4 regions of the Micromonospora fiedleri genome follow, and region 3 is predicted to be linked to each of the others. Evidence: riboswitches for the same ligand, from Rfam matches in the RefSeq annotation. Region 3 holds a riboswitch; each other region holds the start of a gene.
The links. A riboswitch is a leader RNA that binds a small molecule or an ion and turns the genes downstream of it on or off. The one in region 3 is predicted to bind cyclic di-AMP.

Region 1 (4,648 bases), on a different contig from region 3:
GCCAAGAAGACCACCCGCGCGGTGGCCACGCTGCTGAACGAGGCGGGCGTCTCCTTCGCCATCCTCGGTGAGGGCGAGACCTGCTCGGGTGACCCGGCCCGCCGCATCGGCAACGAGTTCGTCTTCCAGATGCTCGCTCAGCAGAACGTGGAGACCCTCAACGAGGCGTTCTCCGGCCGCGAGAAGGCCAAGCGGAAGATCGTCGCCACCTGTCCGCACTGCTTCAACACCCTGGGCAACGAGTACGGCCAGCTCGGCGGCGAGTTCGAGGTGGTGCACCACACCCAGTTGCTGGCGCATCTGGTCGCCACCGGCAAGCTCACCCCGGTGCAGCCGGTCGACGGCGGCGTCACGTACCACGACCCGTGCTACCTCGGGCGGCACAACCGGGTCTTCACCCCGCCGCGTGAGGTGCTGGGCAGTGCGCTGGGCGCCGGCGAGATCACCGAGATGCCGCGCAACAGCGAGCGCTCCTTCTGCTGCGGCGCCGGTGGCGCGCGGATGTGGATGGAGGAGCGGATCGGTAAGCGGATCAATGTGGACCGGGTCGAGGAGGCCATGTCCACCGGGGCGAAGACCATCGCCGTCGGCTGTCCGTTCTGCTCGACGATGCTCACCGACGGAGTGAACGGCAAGGGCGCCGGCGAGCAGGTCGAGGTGGTCGATGTGGCGAGCGTCCTACTGCGGTCGGTCCGCCCCGAGCAGGCCCGGGGCGCTGAGGAGGGCGAGCCGGTCGGCAGCTGAGCAAGGCCTGAACAGCTACGGGGTACGGCGGGCTCACGTGGTCCGTCGTACCCCGTATTCATATTTACCCGCGTGACTATAACGAAATGATCGACACCCTTTGTGCGCAACCGGTCGCGCAAACGTGAATCGTTCGTTGGTCGCCTTGATTCCGCCCGGTGCCTTCCCTAATGTTGGGCACCGACCGCCGTAGGTCGTCTGTTCCGCCCCTCTACCGCCCGCGGGACACCCGGCGGTCGGTTGCAAAGGAGTCGCTGCCGGTGGCAACCATGCCCCTCCATCGTCACGTGCCCGGACGGTCGAGCCGTCCAGGTGGTCTGCGGAGAGCCGCTCACCGTCTGCTCGTCCTGGTGGCTGCCGCCGCAGTCGGCGCTGGCCTGCTCTCCGCCCCCGCGCACGCCGAGCCCTCGGTGGAGGAGATCGAGCGTCAGATCGACAAGCAGTGGCAGCAGCTTGAGCCCACCATCGAGCAGTACAACAAGGTGCGGTCGCAGCTGAAGGTCAACCGGAAGAAGTCGGCCGACCTGCAGAAGAAGATCCAGCCGCTGGCCCTGGAAGCCGAACTGGCCATGAACCGGGTGGCGGACCTCGCCTCGCGGTACTACGTGAACGGACCGTCCCAGGAAATCGGCGCGGTGCTGCTGAACGCCAAGCCGGACCTGCTCGGCGAGCAGATGGCCATGCTGGAGCGGCTGGCGGCGTACGAGCGCCAGCAGCTCGAGAGCGTGATGAAGGTCCGCAAGAAGTACGACACGCAGAAGGCCAAGCTCGACGCGCTGATCGCCGACCAGGAGGCGAAGGAAAAGCAGCTCGCGGCGAAGAAGAAGCAGATCGATGCCAAGATCAAGCAACTTGAGCGGTCGCTGCCGGTGACCACGGTCAAGACCACCAACTGCCCGACCATCAACGGGGTGGTCAGCGCGGCGGCCCGCACCGCCATCAAGGTGGCCTGCGCCCAGGTCGGCAAGCCGTACGTCTGGGGTGCCACCGGCCCGAACTCGTTCGACTGCTCCGGGCTGACCCAGTACGCGTACAAGGCCGCCGGCATCTACCTGACGCACTTCACCGGTGCGCAGTGGAACGAGGGCAAGGCCATTTCCAGGTCTGAGGCCCGCCCCGGCGATCTGGTCTTCTTCCGCAGTGACCTGAGTCACGTCGGCCTCTATCTGGGCAACAATCTGATGGTGCACGCACCCAGAGCGGGCAAGCCGGTGAACGTCTCCCCGATCACCACGATGCCGATCGCCGGGTTCCGCCGACCCGGCTGAGCGAGCAGACAGGAACATCACCAGGGCCCTCGGTCAAGCGACCGGGGGCCCTGTTCGTTGTCGGATTTGTGCACCGTGAGTGATGGTGTGGATGTGTTGCGTATCGACGGGGATCGTCCCTACGCTGGGCAATCGTCGGGTCCGATGGCAGTTCCGTCCACCAGGGGCGGTAACGGTCCGACACCGCCGAGTCGCTTGCGCGAGCCGGGGATCCAGGTTCCCGGGGTGAATCCGCGATCACCGCGGTAGGGCGCTCCCTTCCCGCCCGAACCCGTCAGCTAACCCGGTAGGCGGTACGGGAAGAAGGAGTACGGAGCCCGGTGGCACACCATGCCCCGCGGCCACCGTCAGCACGGCCGGCGACGCCCGGCCCGACGACGGCTGCGCCGCGATCCCGCTGGTACCGCTGCACCACCGCACTCGCCGCCCTGTCCGCGACCGCCGTCATGCTGACCGGCGGCGCGACGGCGGCCCACGCCGAGCCGACGGTCGACGCCATCGAGCGCCAGATCGACGCGGACTGGAACCGGCTCGAACCACTCATCGAACGCCACAACGCCACCCGGCAGGATCTCGCCGGCAAGCGCCGGGAGGCCGACGCCCTGGCCGCTCGGATCGCACCGCTTGAGCAGCAGGTCGACGCGGCGATGACCCGGGTCGGCGCGCTGGCGGCACGGGCGTACAAGGGCGGCACGGTCGGTGCCGTCAACGCCCTGCTGGACAGCAGGTCGCCCGGCGAGGTCGTGGAGCAGATCGGCCTGCTCGACCGCTACGCCCACTTCCAGCAACAGGACGTACGCGAGGCGAGCGAACTGCGCGACGAACTCACCACCGCCAAGGCCGGGCTGGAGCGCACCATCGACCAGTTGGCCCGTACGGAGGCCGAGTTCGCGCAGAAGCGCCGCCAGATCGACGCCGAGATCGACCGGTTGCAGCGGCTCCGGCTGCGGGCGTACGGCAATGGAGGCGGCGGCCCGCTGCGTCCGGCGCCCTGCCCGGCCGGCTATCCGGGCGGGCCGGCGGGGGTGGCGGTGAAGTTCGCCTGCGCCCAGATCGGCAAGCCGTACGTGTGGGGGGCCGAGGGACCCCACGCGTACGACTGCTCGGGTCTGATGCTGGCCGCCTGGGCGCGGGCCGGGGTGGCGCTACCGCACAACGCGGCCCGGCAGCGTCAGGTCACCGCGTCGGTCAGCCGCAGCGCCCTACGCCCGGGTGACCTGGTCTTCTACTACCGCGATCTGCACCACGTCGGCATGTACGTGGGTGACGGCTGGGTGGTGCACGCCTCCCGCGCCGGTCAGCCGGTGAAGATGAAACGGATGGACACCAGCCCCATCCACAGCTTCGGCCGACCCGGCTGAGCGTGGTCCTGGCTGAGCTTGGGCCTGGCGTTGGCGTGGTCCTGCCGGAGGCGTGGGCCTGGCGTTGGCGTGGTCAGCGGGTCGGCCAGGTGCGCCAGTTCTGCCAGGCCCGGCTCGGCGTCGGCCCGCGCTGCCCCTGGTAGCGGGAGCCGTAGACGGCCGATCCGTACGGGTGCTCGGCCGGCGAGGAGAGCCGGAAGATGCAGAGCTGACCGATCTTCATGCCGGGCCAGAGGGTGATCGGCAGGTTCGCCACGTTGGACAGTTCCAGCGTGACGTGCCCGGAGAAGCCGGGGTCGATGAAGCCGGCGGTGGAGTGGGTGAGCAGGCCCAGGCGCCCCAGGCTGGACTTGCCTTCCAGTCGACCGGCCAACTGGTCGCCGAGGGAGATGACCTCCAGGGTGGAGGCGAGCACGAACTCGCCCGGGTGCAGCACGAAGGGCTCGCCGTCGGGCACCTCGACCGGTGAGGTCAGGTCGTCCTGCCGGGTCGCCGGGTCGATGTGGGTGTAGAGGTGGTTGTTGAAGACCCGGAACAGCTTGTCCAGGCGTACGTCGATGCTGGACGGCTGCACCAGCGTGGGCTCGAAGGGCTCCAGCGCGAGCGTGCCCGCCTTGATCTCGGAGACCAGGTCGCGGTCGGAGAGCAGCATCGCCACACCATACCGATATGGCTGACCTGCGTGTCGCGCTACCTGTCTAGAACGTATGTTCGATAAGATGTCGACATGGCTTCCTGGTCCGAATTCGCCGCTGACGAGCCTCGACTCGCCGACGAGATCCGCCTTCTCATGCAGCAGTACGGCCCGGGCTTCGGCTACCTGGCCACGGTCCGCGCCGACGGCGGGCCCCGGGTGCACCCGGTCTCCCCGGTGATCACCGACGACGGTCTCTACTGCTTTGTGATCGACTCGCCGAAGCGGCGCGACCTGGAACGCGACGGCCGCTATGCCCTGCACTCCTTCCCGCCGGAGGAGAGCGACGACGAGGCGTACGTCGCCGGTCGGGCCTGGCCGGTCACCGACGACGCCACCGTGGCCCGCCTGGCGCTTGCCGCCCGCGCCGCGCCGCAGGTCGACTGGCGGCTGTTCGAGTTCACGATCGAGGTCGCGATGCTCAGCCGTCGCGGCCACGCCAACTCCGACGTGCCGGGCGAGCACGGCGGGGTGCCGGCCGTCCAGGTCTGGCTCGATCCGACAGCCACCGCCCCGCAGGCGCAGCGGCCCGCGTCGTTGGCGGCCCACTCCGCCCGTCGCGCCCGCTGCGCGGCCTGACA
Region 2 (4,648 bases), on a different contig from region 3:
TTGCCATGTCGCCCATCGTATGGGCCTTTCAGCTTTTTCGGGCTATGCCGTCGGGCCCTGCACCCGCTCGGCCCGGAGCGCAAGCGTCCGGGGATACCTGAAATCCATATCACGCATTCCTTGACGCGGCTTGCGCTGCGTGTGACCGTTGGACCAGCCCGTGACCAGTGTCGGCCCGGGATGACCAGGCATCGCATGAGTAGCGAGGGGGCGCCGGATGAGTCGACCCGGACCGATCGGAACAGAGCTGCGGCCGGAGCGGGAACTGCTCACCGCGGATCTTCCGGGCGCGCCACAGCTGGCGCTTGCCGAACTGATGGCCGGTAATCGGCGGTTCGTCACCGATACGGCGTGGCATCCCAATCAGAACGCCGGACGTCGCGCTGCCGTCGCCGGCGAGCAGCATCCGTTCGCGGTGATCGTGGGCTGCTCCGACTCCCGGCTGGCCGCCGAGATCATCTTCGATCGCGGGCTGGGTGACCTCTTCGTGGTCCGTACCGCCGGGCACACCGTCGGCCCGGAGGTGCTGGGCAGCGTCGAGTACGCGGTGTCGGTGCTGCGTACGCCGCTGGTGGTGGTGCTCGGGCACGACTCCTGCGGTGCCGTGCAGGCGGCCCGGGCGGCGCTGGCCACCGGCACTGCCCCCACGGGTCACCTGGGTGCGGTGGTGGACGCCGTGGTGCCCAGCCTGCGCCAGGCGCAGGCCGCCGGGGTGAACGACCTGAACGAGATCGTCGACATTCACATCGCGCAGACCGTGACGGCGATGCTGGGATCGTCGGCGACGCTGGCCGCCGAGGTCTCCGCCGGGCGTTGCGCGGTGGTCGGCATGTCGTACCGGCTGGCCGCCGGCGAGGTCCGGGCGGTGGCTGCGGAACCGGCGGAGCTGGTCGCCGAGGTCGCGGCGCCCGTCGCCTGACGGCGAGCGCCGGGCCGCCGAGGGCGTCAGCAGACGAGCTGAGGGCCGCCCCACCGGACGGCGGGACGGCCCTCGAAGCGATGCTGGACGTGCGCTAGTACATCGAGACGTGCACGTGGTCTGTGTGGTTCGACGGGCCGCTGTAGGAACTCCAACCGGTCGCCGGGAACCAGATCTGCCGGTTCCAGATCACGTAGTAGACACCCAACCGGTCGGCGTTACGGACCAGGAACGCGGCCAGGTTGTTGCCGTAGATCCGGGTGTCGTCGTTGTACCAGGGGCGGAAACCGCTGTTCTGCAACGACCAGTCACATGCTCGGCCCTTGGGGTGTTCCCACTTGTCACCCGGTCGGTAGCAGCCGACGAACCGGTTGAAACCGGCGCGCTTGACCTCCTTGTACATGTGCAGGGTGCGTGCCGTGATGCAGCCGGACGTGGTCGGGTCGTTCTGGTTGCACGACTCGGACTTCCAGCCGCCGTCGGCTGCCCGGTTGGGGCCGGGTCGGGCGACCGGAGAGGTGGCGGCCACCAGGCCGCCGGTGAGACCGACGCCACCGACCAGGCGGAGCGACTTCTCCGCGTCGCTCTTCTTGCGGGCCATGTCGTTGGTCAGCTTCTGCTGCTCGCGTACCTCGGCGTCGAGCGCCAGCTTGGCCGTCTCGGCGCGGCGCTTGACCGCGTTGACCTCACCCAGCTTCTTGCTGTTGACCAGGTTCAACTCGTCGAGCGCGGCGGCGCGGTGGATGAACGAGTCGGGGGCGTTGCTCTGCAACAGCATGGCGATCGCGCCCACCCGGCCGGTCCGGTACGACTGGGTGGCGATCTCGGCGACCTGTGGGGCGAGGGCGTCCAGGTCGGCCTCGGCGCGGCGGACCTCGACGGCGAGCTTGAGCTGCTTCTTCTTGGACTTTTCCAGCTTGGACTTGGCCTTGGTGTAGTCCCGGTTCGTCGCCTCGATCAGCTCGTTGAGCATCGGCGGGTCGTCGTCATGGCCGGCCGGTTTGGGGGGCTTCGGCGCAGCCGTCGCCGGCAGCGGGCCGGCGAAGACGGCGAACGCGGCGAACACGGCCACCACGGGCGTCAACCAGCGGCGTAGGGGTGCCGTCACTGTCTTCCCTTCCATCGACCGCCGACCGGGTTAGCTGACGGGTTCGGGACGGAAGTGGCCCCTACCGCTGGTGCGGATTCACCCCACGTACCTGGGTTCCCGGCTCGCCTGGTGGCGATTGGGCGGTGGCACCGCAGGCGCCGGTGCGCGCCTTCGGCGGTGACCGGCAGTGAGGTTACCCGACGGTCGGTCTGGTCCTCTACGCGCCGAACCCGGCAAGATGTGTCATTTCGTAATCGCACTGGGTGACGAGTGACACGCTTGTCGATCCTTTCGGTCGGCGTGCTCACGTTGAGGAGTGTCACCATGGGGTGTCGGTGCTCCTGTCCGGTTCGGGCCACTCCGAACGGGTGGCGGGGGGCGTGTGACGGGGACGCGGTGTGCTGAGGGCCTGGAGCGTCTCGGCCCGGTCCGTCGCCGGTCGCGGCTGGGCGACGGCCACGTCGTCGGGTGCTCCGGGCGCGGCGTTCGCGCCGGTGCGGCGCCGTCCGGCGGTGGTCACCACCGTGGCCAGGGCGGTGGTCAGCGGTACGGCGGCGATCAGCCCGAGCGTGGCCACCACGCTGCGGACGATCTCCTGGGCGAGGAACTCGCTGGTCACGATCTGACCCAGCGCGCGGGAGTCGGCGGTGAGCAGGAGCAGCAGCGGCAGCGACGCGCCGGCGTACGCCAGGACGATGGTGTTCACCACCGAGGCGATGTGCGCGCGGCCCACCCGTGTCGCCGAGCGGTACAACTCGCGGCGGGACAGGTTCGGGTTGGCGTGCGCCAACTCGGTGACCGCCGCGGCCTGGGTGACCGTGACGTCGTCCAGGACGCCCAGTGACCCGATGATGATGCCGGCCAGCAGCAGGCCGTGCAGGTCGACGTCGCCCCGGAACATCGACAGGGTGGTGGCGTCCTCGCTGCCGAAGCCGGTCAGGTGGGTCGCGTTGGTGGCGGCTAGGCCGAGCAACCCGGTGAGTACGAGCGCGCCGAGGGTGCCGAGTACGGCGACCGAGGTCTGCGCGGACACCCCGTGCGTCAGGTACAGCACCACGAACATGATCAACGCGGCGCCGACGATGGCGACGATCAGCGGCGGCTGGCCGGCGCTGATGCCCGGCAGCACGAAGGTGAGCAGGATGGCGAAGCTGGCCGCGAGGCCGGCCAGGGCGGCCAGCCCACGCAGGCGTCCGAAGGCGACGATGGCGGCGGCGAAGAGCACCCCCAGCCAGATCAGTGGCATACCGCGCTGGTGCTCGGCGATGTTGTAGGTGCTGATCGCCGGGTCCTCCGGGTCGATCAACGAGACCAGGATGACGTCGTCGTCGACGCTGACCGAGGGTGCGCCCGGCCCGGCCGGGATGGGGGCGTCCACGTGCTGGCCGGCGTCCGGGCCGTCCTGCACCCGTACCGTGACGGTGCCGCACGGGCCACCGGCCGTCGTCGGGGTGCCCTCCGGCACCGCGGGGTTGGGCGGACAGGGTTCGGTCACCACCCGGGTGACCGTGCCGTGGTACCGGGGCAGGTCGTCGCCGGCCTCCGGGCGGGGGGCGTCGCGCGGCCAGAGCACCAGCGCGGCGACCAGCGTGGCGAGGAAGAGGGGGACCACCGTCACGATGAGGATCCGCCGCACCCCGGGTGGGGTGGGCGGAGCGGCACGGCTGTGATCGGCGCCCATTCGATAGTCTCCCAACGATTTCTTCAGCGGAGTACGTGTCGGCGGGCGAGTCGGTTCAGCCCGACCGTACGACTCTCGCGGTGGGCGGCCGAGGCGGCCGGAACGTGGCGGAACCGCTGCGTACGGTGAGTGTCGGGGCGGCCGTCGTCGTCGCCGGGCAGCGGCGGCGGTGCGGGTGCGCGTCCGGCGGCGCGGTGGGCCGGAAGGCGCGGATGTCGGCAGGCCATCGTGTGCGAATGGTAGCCAGCCCAGGAACGGATCGCAGGACGCGTGGGGTCCGTCGGCGGTTCGTGAGCCCGGGCGGTGGTCGACGGGTGGGCCGGAGAGTGGGTCAGCCGCGCTTCATCAGACGGCCGACGGCGGCCATCATCTCGGTGGCCATCTCGTCGGCGCGGCCCTCGGCGGCCCCGGTGTGCATGCAGTGCCGGGCGTGCCCGTCGAGCAGGCCGAGGGCGACCTTGTCGAGTGCGGCCTGGATGGCGGAGATCTGGGTGAGCACGTCGATGCAGTAGCGATCCTCGTCGACCATCTTCTCGACGCCGCGCACCTGGCCCTCGACGCGGCGCAGCCGGGCGAGCAGTTGGTCCTTGCTGGCGGTGTAGCCGCGGATCGGCGTCGGTGTGGTCATGAGCACGAGGATAGCCTACCCCCAGGGGGTATGCTACGGTCGCGTTGGGGATACCCCCCTCGGGTATGTTCGTGGCACCGGCCGCCCCTCGGCCGGGCCAGGCGGAAAAGGAGAAGCCCCATGGTCACCACGACCTACCAGGTGCAGGGCATGACCTGCGGACACTGCGTCAGCGCGGTCAGCGGCCAGGTCGGTGCGCTGCCCGGCGTGACCGACGTGACGGTCGACCTGCCCGCCGGTCGGGTCACCGTCACCAGCGAGCAGCCGCTCGACGAGAACGCGGTACGCGCGGCCGTCGACGAGGCCGGATACGAACTGCTCGGCGCCTGA
Region 3 (4,648 bases):
GCCCTAACCGCCGTCACCGAGGCGTAACCCTCGGCGAGCAGGGCCAGGTCGGTACCGGGCTGCACCGCCTGACCGGGCTCCTCCAGCGACGTGCGGACGAAACCGTGACCGGATTCGGCGACCGTCATCTGCACCTGGCCGAAGGTGGCCAAGCTGCCTCGGCGTACCCCGCGAAGCCGCTCGTACGGCAGATCCGGCGCGTTCACGTTGAGCACGCTCGCCACCGGCCCGGTGGGTAACCTGGGCAGCAGGTCCAGCGCGACCCGGGCGGCGGTCGCCCAGTGCCGGTCGGCGTCGCGTACCCGTGCGGCGGCGGCCACCGCCGCACCGCCGCTGGCCGCGGTGGCCTCACCGGCCGACAGGACGTCCAGGGACACCGCCATCGCCGCACAGCCGTTCGCGGCGGCGGTGAACGCGGCACCCACGGTGCCGGAGTGCAGCACCGCGCGACCGGCGTTGGCACCACGATTGATTCCGGACAGCAGCACCTGCGGCGGTGGCCCGAAAGCGCCGTGCACGGCGATGAGCGCGATGAAGCCGGGAGAACCGCCGACCGCGAAGGCGGGCATGCCGTCCAGGTCCGGTAGCGGGTGCTGGTGGACCACCACCCGACCGTCCTGCTCGATCGCGCTCATCGCGGCGCTGGTGCCGCTGGCCTCCTCCAGCGGGGCGGCCACCACCACGTCCAGACCCCGGTCGACGGCGGCCCGGGCCAGCGCGTGGATGCCGGGAGCGGCGATCCCGTCGTCGTTGGTGATCAGGACCCGCAGCGTCATCGCCCGCCCGCCCGGTGGGCCAGCTCGTCGGGGGTCGTGCGGTGCTGCGGCCGGATGCTCGCCGGCTCCAGCTGCACCCGCTCCACCAGGCCGGTGATCGAGTCGACCCGGCCGGTGCCCAGCCCGTGGCGCGTGACGTTCAGCGCACCCGCCGCCGCCCCGGTACGGATGGCGGTGCGGACGTCGCCGCCCTGGGCCACCACGGCGGCCACCCCGGCGGTCATCGAGTCGCCCGCGCCACGCGGGTCGGCCGCTTCCAGTTGGGGCATCAGCACCTCGAACACCTCGCCGTCGACCAGGGCCAGCGCCGGCTTCTCGGCCCGACTGACCACCACGTTCTCCGCGCCGGCGGCGTGCAGGTCGTACATGGCGCGGGTGAGCTGTTCCTCGTCGTCGTCGGCGGCTCGGCCGTCCGCGATCAGCTCCTCGTGGCTGACCTTGAGGAAGAACACGCCGCTGTCCACGACCGCCGTCAGGTGTTCGCCACTGAGGTCCACCACCACCCGGCTGCCGTTGGCGCCGAGGTCGGCGGCGAAGCGCCGGTACAGGTCGGCGGGCACCAGTGACGGGTCGTTCGGACCGCTGAGCACGCACACCTCCGCGCGTAGCCCTTCGCTGAGGGCGAGGTTGTACAACTCGTCCAGCTCGTGCCGGCTCAACGGTTGGCCGGGCACGTCGACGATCTCCTGCCGGGTGCCCCCGCGGCGGTCGTGCACGTACCCGCCGCTGCCGCCGGAGTCGCGGTTCACCAGCTTGAGGTCCACTCCCTCGCTGACCAGCAGCGGCGCCAGGACCTCCCCGATCTCGCCGCCGAGCGCCGTGCAGAGCACCACGTCGACACCGAGCGACAGCACCATCCGGGCCTGCCAGACGCCCTGTCCGCCGGGGTGCAGGTGCAGCTCCGGTACGTCGCTGGGCTGGTCGACGGTGACGGTCAGCAGCGGTGTGGGCGCGAAGACCATGACGTGCCCGGTCACCGGGCCCACCCGCAGGTGCCGGACCGGGTGAACCGCGTGGTGGGTTGTCTCATGCGAGTTGCGCCCCCTCGTGGCGAAATGTCCACTTCCGTCTTAGACGGTAACCAAGGTGGCGGATTCGCGCGCGTCGACGGGCGGGGGAGTGCGGCGTTTCGCCGTGCGGGCACGATGCGACGCCGCCGGGTGGAAGTCCCACCCGGCGGCGTCGTGTGAACGGGTCAGTACACCGACAGGTGCACGTGGTTGGTGTGGTCGCTGGACGGGTCGCCGCGACCGCCGCTGTAGGACTTCCAGCCGCTGCTGGGCAGCCAGATCTGCTTGTACCAGATCACGTAGAGCACGGCGAGCCGGTCGGCGTTGTTGACGAAGTACGCCGCCAGGTTGTTGCCGTACGTCCGGTCGCCGCCCGTGGCGACCCCACCGAAGCCGTTCTTCTGCGCGGCGAAGTCGCAGGCCCGGCCCTTGGGGTGCTCGCCCGAGCCGCCCGAGCGGTAGCAGGAGACGTACCGGGTGAAGCCGGCCGCCTTGGCCTGGTTGAGCGCGTGCAGCGTGCGCGGGGTGATGCAGCCGTTGGCCGGGGTCGGGTCGTTGACACTGCACGACTCCGAGGGCCACGAGCCGTCCGAGTTGCGGGGCGCGGGCTTGGCCGTCGGGCTGGAACCGCCACCACGGCTCGGGGTGCGGGCGGCGCGTTCCGCGGCCTGGGCGCGTTCGGCCGCCTCCGCCCGCTCGTTGGCCACGGTCAGTGCCCGCTCGGCCTGGTCCTTGCGCTTGGCCATCACCGCGACCTGCTTGCGCTGCTCCTGGACCTCGACGTCCAGCGCCTGCTTGGTCCTGCTGACCTCGTCGCGGGTGGCCCGCAGCTCACCCAGGGCACGCTCCTCGTTGGCGGCCACCGCGTCCAGCGCCGCCGCCCGGTCCATGAAGCCGGCCGGAGAGCCACTGTTGAGCAGCGCCGACGCCGCGCCGAGCCGGCCGCTGCGGTACGCCTGTGCGGCGATCTCGGCGACCTTGGCACCGCGTTCGGTGAGCTGGTTCTCGGTGGCGGTGAGCTGTGTGGCCAGTTGCTTCTGTCGCTTGACCGAACGGTCCAGCGCGGCCTTGGCGTCGAGGTAGCCCTTGCTGGCCGCCTCCAGTTGGGCGCGCAGCGCCGGGGTGCCCCCCTCGTCACCGACGTCGGCGGGAGCCGCCGCCAGTAACCCGTGTGCCGCGGCCGGGCCGGGAACGAGCGCGACGCCTACGGCGAGAGCGAGCGCCGCGCAGATCAGGGCCGCCGTTCGGGCGGCCGGTTTCACGGTTGCCACTGCTGGCATGCACATGTCCTTCCGTCAGCCGCCGACCGGGTTAGCTGACGGGTTCGGGACGGAAGATCCCTACCGCGCGTGCGCGGATGCACCCCAGGAACATGGTTCCCCGGCTCGCCCCTGCGGGCGATTAGGCGGCGACCACCGCCGGCACCGGTGGGTGCCGCCTGGCGGAGGCCGGGTCCGAGCCTACCGGTGCTGCTGTGACCCGTGCAGCCGGTGTGACTCGTGGTGTTCGTCCGGTCACCAGGAAATCGGACGAAAGTATCATTTGTGGCGAATTGCGGTAGCTCGGTGTCAGGTGGCCACATCGACCGTGGTGAGCCGCTGGGTGGCCCGGGACAGCGCGACGTAGAGCGTACGCACACCGGAATCGGGCACCGCGCGGATCTCACTCGGCGCGACCAGCACCACCGCGTCGTACTCCATGCCCTTGGCCTCCAGGCTCGTCACCACCTGCAGGCGGTCGCCGCCGAGGCCATCGAGCCAGCCCGTCACCTCGTCCCGCCGCGGCACCGGAGTGATCACTCCGACGGTGCCCTCGACCTCGCCGAGCAGGGTGCGCGCGGCCGACACCACGCTCGTCGTCAACTCGGCGGCCGGCACCACGAGCTGCACCGGGTCGACTCCGGTGGAGCGGACCGCCGTGGGCAGCGGGAGATCCGGGTACACCCGGCGGATCTCCTCGGCCGCCACCGCGAAGATCTCCGCCGAGTTGCGGTAGTTGGTGGTGAGGGTGAACCGGTGACGCGGACGCCGACCCAGGGCCTGCTCCCGAGCGCGGTTCAGCTCCTGCGGGTCTCCCGTCCAGGCGGTCTGCGCCGGGTCACCGACCACGGTCCACGAGGCCAACCGGCCCCGCCGGCCGATCATCCGCCACTGCATCGGCGAGACGTCCTGCGACTCGTCGACCACCACGTGGGCGTAGTCCCGGTAGTCCTCCGGGCGTTCGCGGGCGGCCTGTCGGGCGGCCCGCTGCCGGTCGGCGAAGGTGCTCAGCTCCCGTACGCCGCCGGCCAGCTGGAACGGATCCCGCTTGGCCCGGGCCGGGCGTACCGGCTTACCGAGCAGCGTGTCCAGCTCGTCGAGCAGCGCGGTGTCGGCGACCGTCGGGCCGTGAGTGGCCAGCCCTCGGTAGGCCTCGCCCAGCAGCCGGATCTCGGCCCCGGACAGGATGCCACCGGCGTACCGGCGCAGCCGCTCGTGGTCGGCCAGCCAGCCGAGCACGTGCCGGGGATGCAGCCGGGGCCACCAGGCCTTGAGGAACTCCCGGAAGTCGCTACGGTCGATCAACTCGTCCTCGAAGGCGCGCTGCTCGGGCAGGCCGGCGATGCCCAACCGGCGGGCCTGGGCCCAGAGCGCGGCGAGGATGCCGTCGAAGCCGGCCCGGCGTACCTCGTTGCGGCGGGCGCCACGGGGCAGCGCACGGTTCCAGACCGTGTTCAGCTCGGCCCGCTCCAACCGCAGCAGCTGTCCCCGGTAGAGCAGCCGCAACTCGGTGGGGGCGCCCGGCGCGGTGTCCCGCACGGCGCGCTCCAGGACCCGCCGCATCCGCAACGATCCCTTGATCGCGGCCACCCGGGGCGGGTCG
Region 4 (4,648 bases), on a different contig from region 3:
GATCAGTCAGCGGGTAGGGTGCCCGACGGGCGACGCCGGGTGGCCCCGGCAGCCGATCGGAACGGGCCAACCGGCCCTGGGGAGGGGAGACGCGTGCCGCCGACGCCGGAGGTGCCCGCATGACCAGCGCACCGGTGGCGGCACCGCCGGGCTCCGCGACCGACCGGGCCCTGGCCAGCCGGCTACCGTCGTTGACCGGGCTGCGGTGGATAGCCGCGCTGCTGGTCTTCGGCTTCCACGCCGGCACCATGCGGATCATCGCCGAACCGGATTACCAGGCGGTCGTCGGCAAGGTCTTCACTCTGGGCCTGTCCGGAGTGCAGTTCTTCTTCATCCTCAGCGGCTTCGTGCTGGTCTGGTCGGCCCGACCCGGCGACTCCCGGCGGCGGTTCTGGCGGCGCCGGTTCGCCAAGATCTATCCGAACCACGTCCTGCTCTGGGCGTTGGCCATGGGGGCCGCCGTCTGGTTCGCCGATCCGATCAACCCCGTCGCGGCGCTGGAGAACCTGTTCCTGATCCAGGCCTGGGATCCCCGTCCCGGGTACTTCTACAGCGTCAACAACGTGAGCTGGTCGCTCTCCTGCGAGCTGTTCTTCTACCTGTGCCTGCCGCTGGTCCTGCCACTGGTACGCCGGGCTCGGCCCTGGCAGCTGTGGGCCGTGGTGATCGCCGTACCGCTGCTGATCCTGGCGCTGTGGCCCGCCCAGACCCTGGTGCCGGAGCAGAGCCGGTGGTGGTTCACCCAGGTGTTCCCCCTGGTCCGCTCGCTGGAGTTCTGGATGGGCGTGGCCGCCGCCGAACTCATGCTGCGCGGGCGGTGGCGGGGTCCCGGCCTGCCACTGGCGAGCCTGATCTTCGTGGTCACCTGGGTGGCCGCCGCCGAGTGGATCCGGGCCGAGTTCTGGGCGGCGCTGCTGGCGGCGGCGTACGTCCTGGTCATCGCCGCGGCGGCGGACGCCGACGTGCGGGGGCGGCGTTCCCCGCTGCGGTCGCGTCCGATGGTCTGGCTCGGCGAGGTCTCGTTCGCCTTCTACCTGGTGCACGTGTTCGTGATCATGACGATTCTCCGGATCACCGGGGACTGGGGGACCGGCCTGCCCGGCTGGTGGGGCCCGGCCGCCGTGATCGGCTTCCTGGCGCTCACGCTGGGGCTCGCCGCACTGGTGCACCGCTTCGTCGAACAACCGATGATGCGTCGCCTGGCCCCGCGCCGGTCCCCTCCCGCTGTCCAGCCTGGACGGTGAGCTCACTCCGCTGACCCGCGGCGCTCCGGGCAACCCGAATCAGGTTCTTCGCTGCGACACGCCCGGCGGCAGTGCGGCCCGCGGGACCTGGCGGTAGCGTGGCAGCGTGCTCCCGATCGTCCCCACTCGTCCTCCTCTGTGGTGGTTGGCGCGTCGGGTGGCACGGCTGCTGACCGGATTCGCCGTCGCCGCCGCGTTCGCCGTCGGTGCCTGGACGATGCCCGCACCCGCCGCTCATCCCGGTGATCTCGGACCGGCGGCGGGCCCTGCCGGGCAGCCCAGCATGGTCAGCTTCGCTCCGCCGACCGAGGCGCTGGCATCCGACCGGTGCGCCGCGATCCCACCGACGGCCGATGAACTGGTGAGCGGCGGCGACGACCGCCCCGGCGCTGGCGCCGCGACGACACCGGTGCCGTCGGCGCGGACGGAACAGGGCGTCGACCTGGCCGGCGCGGCTGCCGACGATCAGCCTCCTGCGGTGGACGCCTCGGGTCTGCGGTGCGGCCGCGCCCCGCCCGGCGCCTGATTCCCGCCCGTACCGTCGGTTGACCCGGACGGCCCTCGTACGGCTGTCCCGGTTGTGCCTTCCGCATTCCGCGCCGGCCGCCCGCCTGCGACGGGCCGCGGCGATCGGGCCCCCACCGTGGGTGTCCCGCCGCGCTCCACCACCTTGACGATCCGCCGCTACCCGGCGACCCGACACCGGCGGCACCCCCAGGCCGCCACATCCGCTCCCGCGAGGTATCGACATGGAGAAGACCGTTCTCTACCAGTTCCTGATCGACGCGCCTCGGGCCGCCGCCATCTGGTCGGTGCTGCTGGTGCTCGCGCTGGGCGTGCTCACCGCGCTCGTCGCCCGACCCGAGCCGGCCCCGCCGACCGACCGGACCCCGGACCTCCCGGACAACGACGAGGTCGCGGACCAGCGTCGCTACGCCGGTGAGGTTGCCGTCGCGGCGGCGGGCGCCGCGCAGAACGCCGGCCGCCACCGGGCGGCATGGCACCGCGCGCAGACGGAACTCGACCGCGCCTGGGCCGCGTACGACGAGGCCGAGGCCGCCGCCCGACGGCTCGCCGCCGCCACCGCCTGGCCCAGCCCCGGTACGCCCCGGACCCCCGCCGAGTACGCGGCTCGGGAGCGCTGGCTGCACCACGCCGCGATGACGGCATACTGGCGCGGCGACCTGACGGGGCGGCAGCTCGCCGACGCGCTGGCTCACCGGGCCGGCTGGGATCCCCGACGGCACCCCGCCGAGCAGGAGATCTTCCTGGCCCGCGTGGTACGTGACGGCCGCCTCGCGGCGTACCAGGCCGCCGCGCAGCAGGAACGCGACGCCTGGCGGACCGCGGAACTCGCCGCCGACGCCGCCCGCGCGCTCTCCACCGAGGCGTACGCCGCAGCGCAGCGGCTACGGCCGAACCCGCTGCCGGTGCCGCGTCGGGTGGTCGTCGGCCGGCCCGCAGCGGCCCTGCGCTGGCGGCCGGCCCGGGTGGGATGAGCCGTCGCCTCCTCGCCAGTTCAGCGACAGGTGGGCCGAAATTCGGTGACCCCGGTCACAGCAATTGCCGAATCGGTCAACGTGGGTCAGACGTCGAAGGCGGGGCGCAATGTGCGGGGCATTGTGAACGTCCGGTCCGGTTACCGCCTCGACAGGGATGTCCGCGAGTGCTGTCCCATTGAGCGACGACAGTTCCGCGATACCCGAAAATAATCGCACCGGGCCAGGTTTAAGCAGGTCAGGGCAGGCTTGGCAGGAGCGATACCGACCAGTAGTGTCGCCCTGTCCGGTGCGGTAAATGATCGCAAGTGGCGACGCCGCGCCGACCCGCTCAATCGTGATCACACGAACCGGGGAACCACTGCACCACTTGGGGTGAATCCGCGAGCCACGGCTCGCGGTAGGGCGATCTTCCCGCCCGAATCCGTCAGCTAACCCGGTCGGCGGTGTCGGAAGGAGTTCCTGTCCTCGTGCAGCACAATTCGATCCCCCCGATATTCCCCCGCCTCCACGGCACCGTGGTGCCTGCGCTCGCCGGTCCGCTCTCCGCAGCCTGAGCCAGGCCCCACCCGTCCACCCCTCAGCCCGTGGAGGATCTCGTGAAGCACACCCTCAAGCGTCAGCTCCGTAAGCTGGCCACCGAACGCCCCTATCAGCTCCTCGCCACATCGGCGGCGGCCCTCGTGCTGGCCACCGGCGCCGGTGCCCTGGTCGCCCGGACCGACGACAACCTGGGCGACGCGCCCACCGCGACCGCCGTGGCCGAACTGCGCGACGACAGTGCGGCCTCCCGTTCCCTGGCGCGGGTCGCCACCGCCCCCAGCAGCGCCGCTCCCAGCAGTGCCGACCCGAGCAGCGCCCCGAGCAGCGCCGCCCCCGGCAGTGCCGCGCCGAGCAGCGCAGCTGCCTCGCCGTCGGCGCGGGCCGCCACCGCGGACCCGGACGTGGCCAGTAAGAAGGCCGCCCCGAAGCCGCCGGCGGAAAAGGTGCTGTCGTACGACTACCAGGCCCAGATCAACGGTTACTACTGCGGCCCGGCAGCGGTGCGCAACGCGCTCAGCGCCGCCGGCATCGAGCGCGGCCAGGAGACCCTCGCCGCCCAGATGGGCACCACCTTCGCCGGCACCAACTCGGCGTACGACACCACTCGGGCGCTCAACGCCGCGGTCAAGGGCGAGCCGTACAAGACCACGATGATCCCCGGCGGCGCGGCGACCCCGGCCCAGATGGACCAGCTTCAGGCTGATGTCGTGGCGGCGATCTCCGACGGGCGTGGCGTCGTGGTGAACGTCGCCGGCAGCGTCGTGGACACCGCCGGTGGCTGGCACTCCTTCCCCGGCGGCCACTACGTCGCCGTGGTCGGCTACGAGGACGAGGGCCGGATGGTGAAGATCGCCGACTCGGCCGACGCGTCGTACTACTCGTACTGGTTGAGCACGATCGACCTGGCCAACTGGGCTGCCACCCGGGGCTATTCGTCCTGATACCTGCTGTTCGTGCCGGGCGTCGACCCTTCGGGGTCGGTGCCCGGTGTCGTATCCCGGTCGCGGCTCTCGCCGACCGGCCCGGGCGGTGGCAGACTGCCCGACATGATCACGGAGTCGGGTGAGCGGGGCAGCGCGCCGGTGTTGTTGCTGCTGCACGGGATGGGCGCCACCGGCGACGTGTGGCTGCGCTGCGCGCCGCTGCTGCACCAGCGGTGGCCGGGACGGTGGATGGCCCCCGATCTGGCTGGCCACGGCGCGTCACCCCCGCTGCCGGCGTACTCGTTCGCCGCACTCGCCGATCAGGTCGCCGCGAGCCTGCACCCCGGCGATCGGGTGATCGTGCTGGGCCACTCGCTCGGCGGGGTGGTCGGTCTGGCGCTCGCCGCCGTGAGCCGGGCGGTCACCGTCGACGCGGTGG

Region 1: it holds a riboswitch for cyclic di-AMP, as region 3 does, so the genes downstream of both, JMF97_RS12645 (C40 family peptidase) here and JMF97_RS07025 (coiled-coil domain-containing protein) in region 3, are expected to answer to the same signal.
Region 2: it holds a riboswitch for cyclic di-AMP, as region 3 does, so the genes downstream of both, JMF97_RS27350 (coiled-coil domain-containing protein) here and JMF97_RS07025 (coiled-coil domain-containing protein) in region 3, are expected to answer to the same signal.
Region 4: it holds a riboswitch for cyclic di-AMP, as region 3 does, so the genes downstream of both, JMF97_RS25585 (C39 family peptidase) here and JMF97_RS07025 (coiled-coil domain-containing protein) in region 3, are expected to answer to the same signal.

Annotation. Positions count from the first base shown of each region.
Region 1 is NZ_JAETXL010000004.1:357,114-361,761, reverse strand. It holds gene JMF97_RS12655 ((Fe-S)-binding protein) at 1-744, shown strand, start outside; gene JMF97_RS12650 (C40 family peptidase) at 999-2,012, shown strand; cyclic di-AMP (ydaO/yuaA leader) riboswitch at 2,187-2,320, shown strand; gene JMF97_RS12645 (C40 family peptidase) at 2,333-3,373, shown strand; gene dcd (dCTP deaminase) at 3,447-4,025, opposite strand; gene JMF97_RS12635 (pyridoxamine 5'-phosphate oxidase family protein) at 4,101-4,646, shown strand.
Region 2 is NZ_JAETXL010000012.1:122,850-127,497, reverse strand. It holds gene JMF97_RS27360 (helix-turn-helix transcriptional regulator) at 1-16, opposite strand, end outside; gene JMF97_RS27355 (carbonic anhydrase) at 317-919, shown strand; gene JMF97_RS27350 (coiled-coil domain-containing protein) at 1,014-2,027, opposite strand; cyclic di-AMP (ydaO/yuaA leader) riboswitch at 2,032-2,162, opposite strand; gene JMF97_RS27345 (YibE/F family protein) at 2,329-3,690, opposite strand; gene JMF97_RS27340 (hypothetical protein) at 3,714-3,917, opposite strand; gene JMF97_RS27335 (metal-sensitive transcriptional regulator) at 4,022-4,318, opposite strand; gene JMF97_RS27330 (heavy-metal-associated domain-containing protein) at 4,439-4,648, shown strand.
Region 3 is NZ_JAETXL010000002.1:668,494-673,141, reverse strand. It holds gene surE (5'/3'-nucleotidase SurE) at 1-776, opposite strand, end outside; gene JMF97_RS07030 (1-phosphofructokinase family hexose kinase) at 773-1,753, opposite strand; gene JMF97_RS07025 (coiled-coil domain-containing protein) at 1,972-3,066, opposite strand; cyclic di-AMP (ydaO/yuaA leader) riboswitch at 3,071-3,204, opposite strand; gene JMF97_RS07020 (HelD family protein) at 3,355-4,648, opposite strand, start outside.
Region 4 is NZ_JAETXL010000010.1:155,792-160,439, reverse strand. It holds gene JMF97_RS25600 (acyltransferase family protein) at 120-1,244, shown strand; gene JMF97_RS25595 (hypothetical protein) at 1,351-1,770, shown strand; gene JMF97_RS25590 (hypothetical protein) at 1,994-2,743, shown strand; cyclic di-AMP (ydaO/yuaA leader) riboswitch at 3,062-3,204, shown strand; gene JMF97_RS25585 (C39 family peptidase) at 3,331-4,227, shown strand; gene JMF97_RS25580 (alpha/beta fold hydrolase) at 4,333-4,648, shown strand, end outside.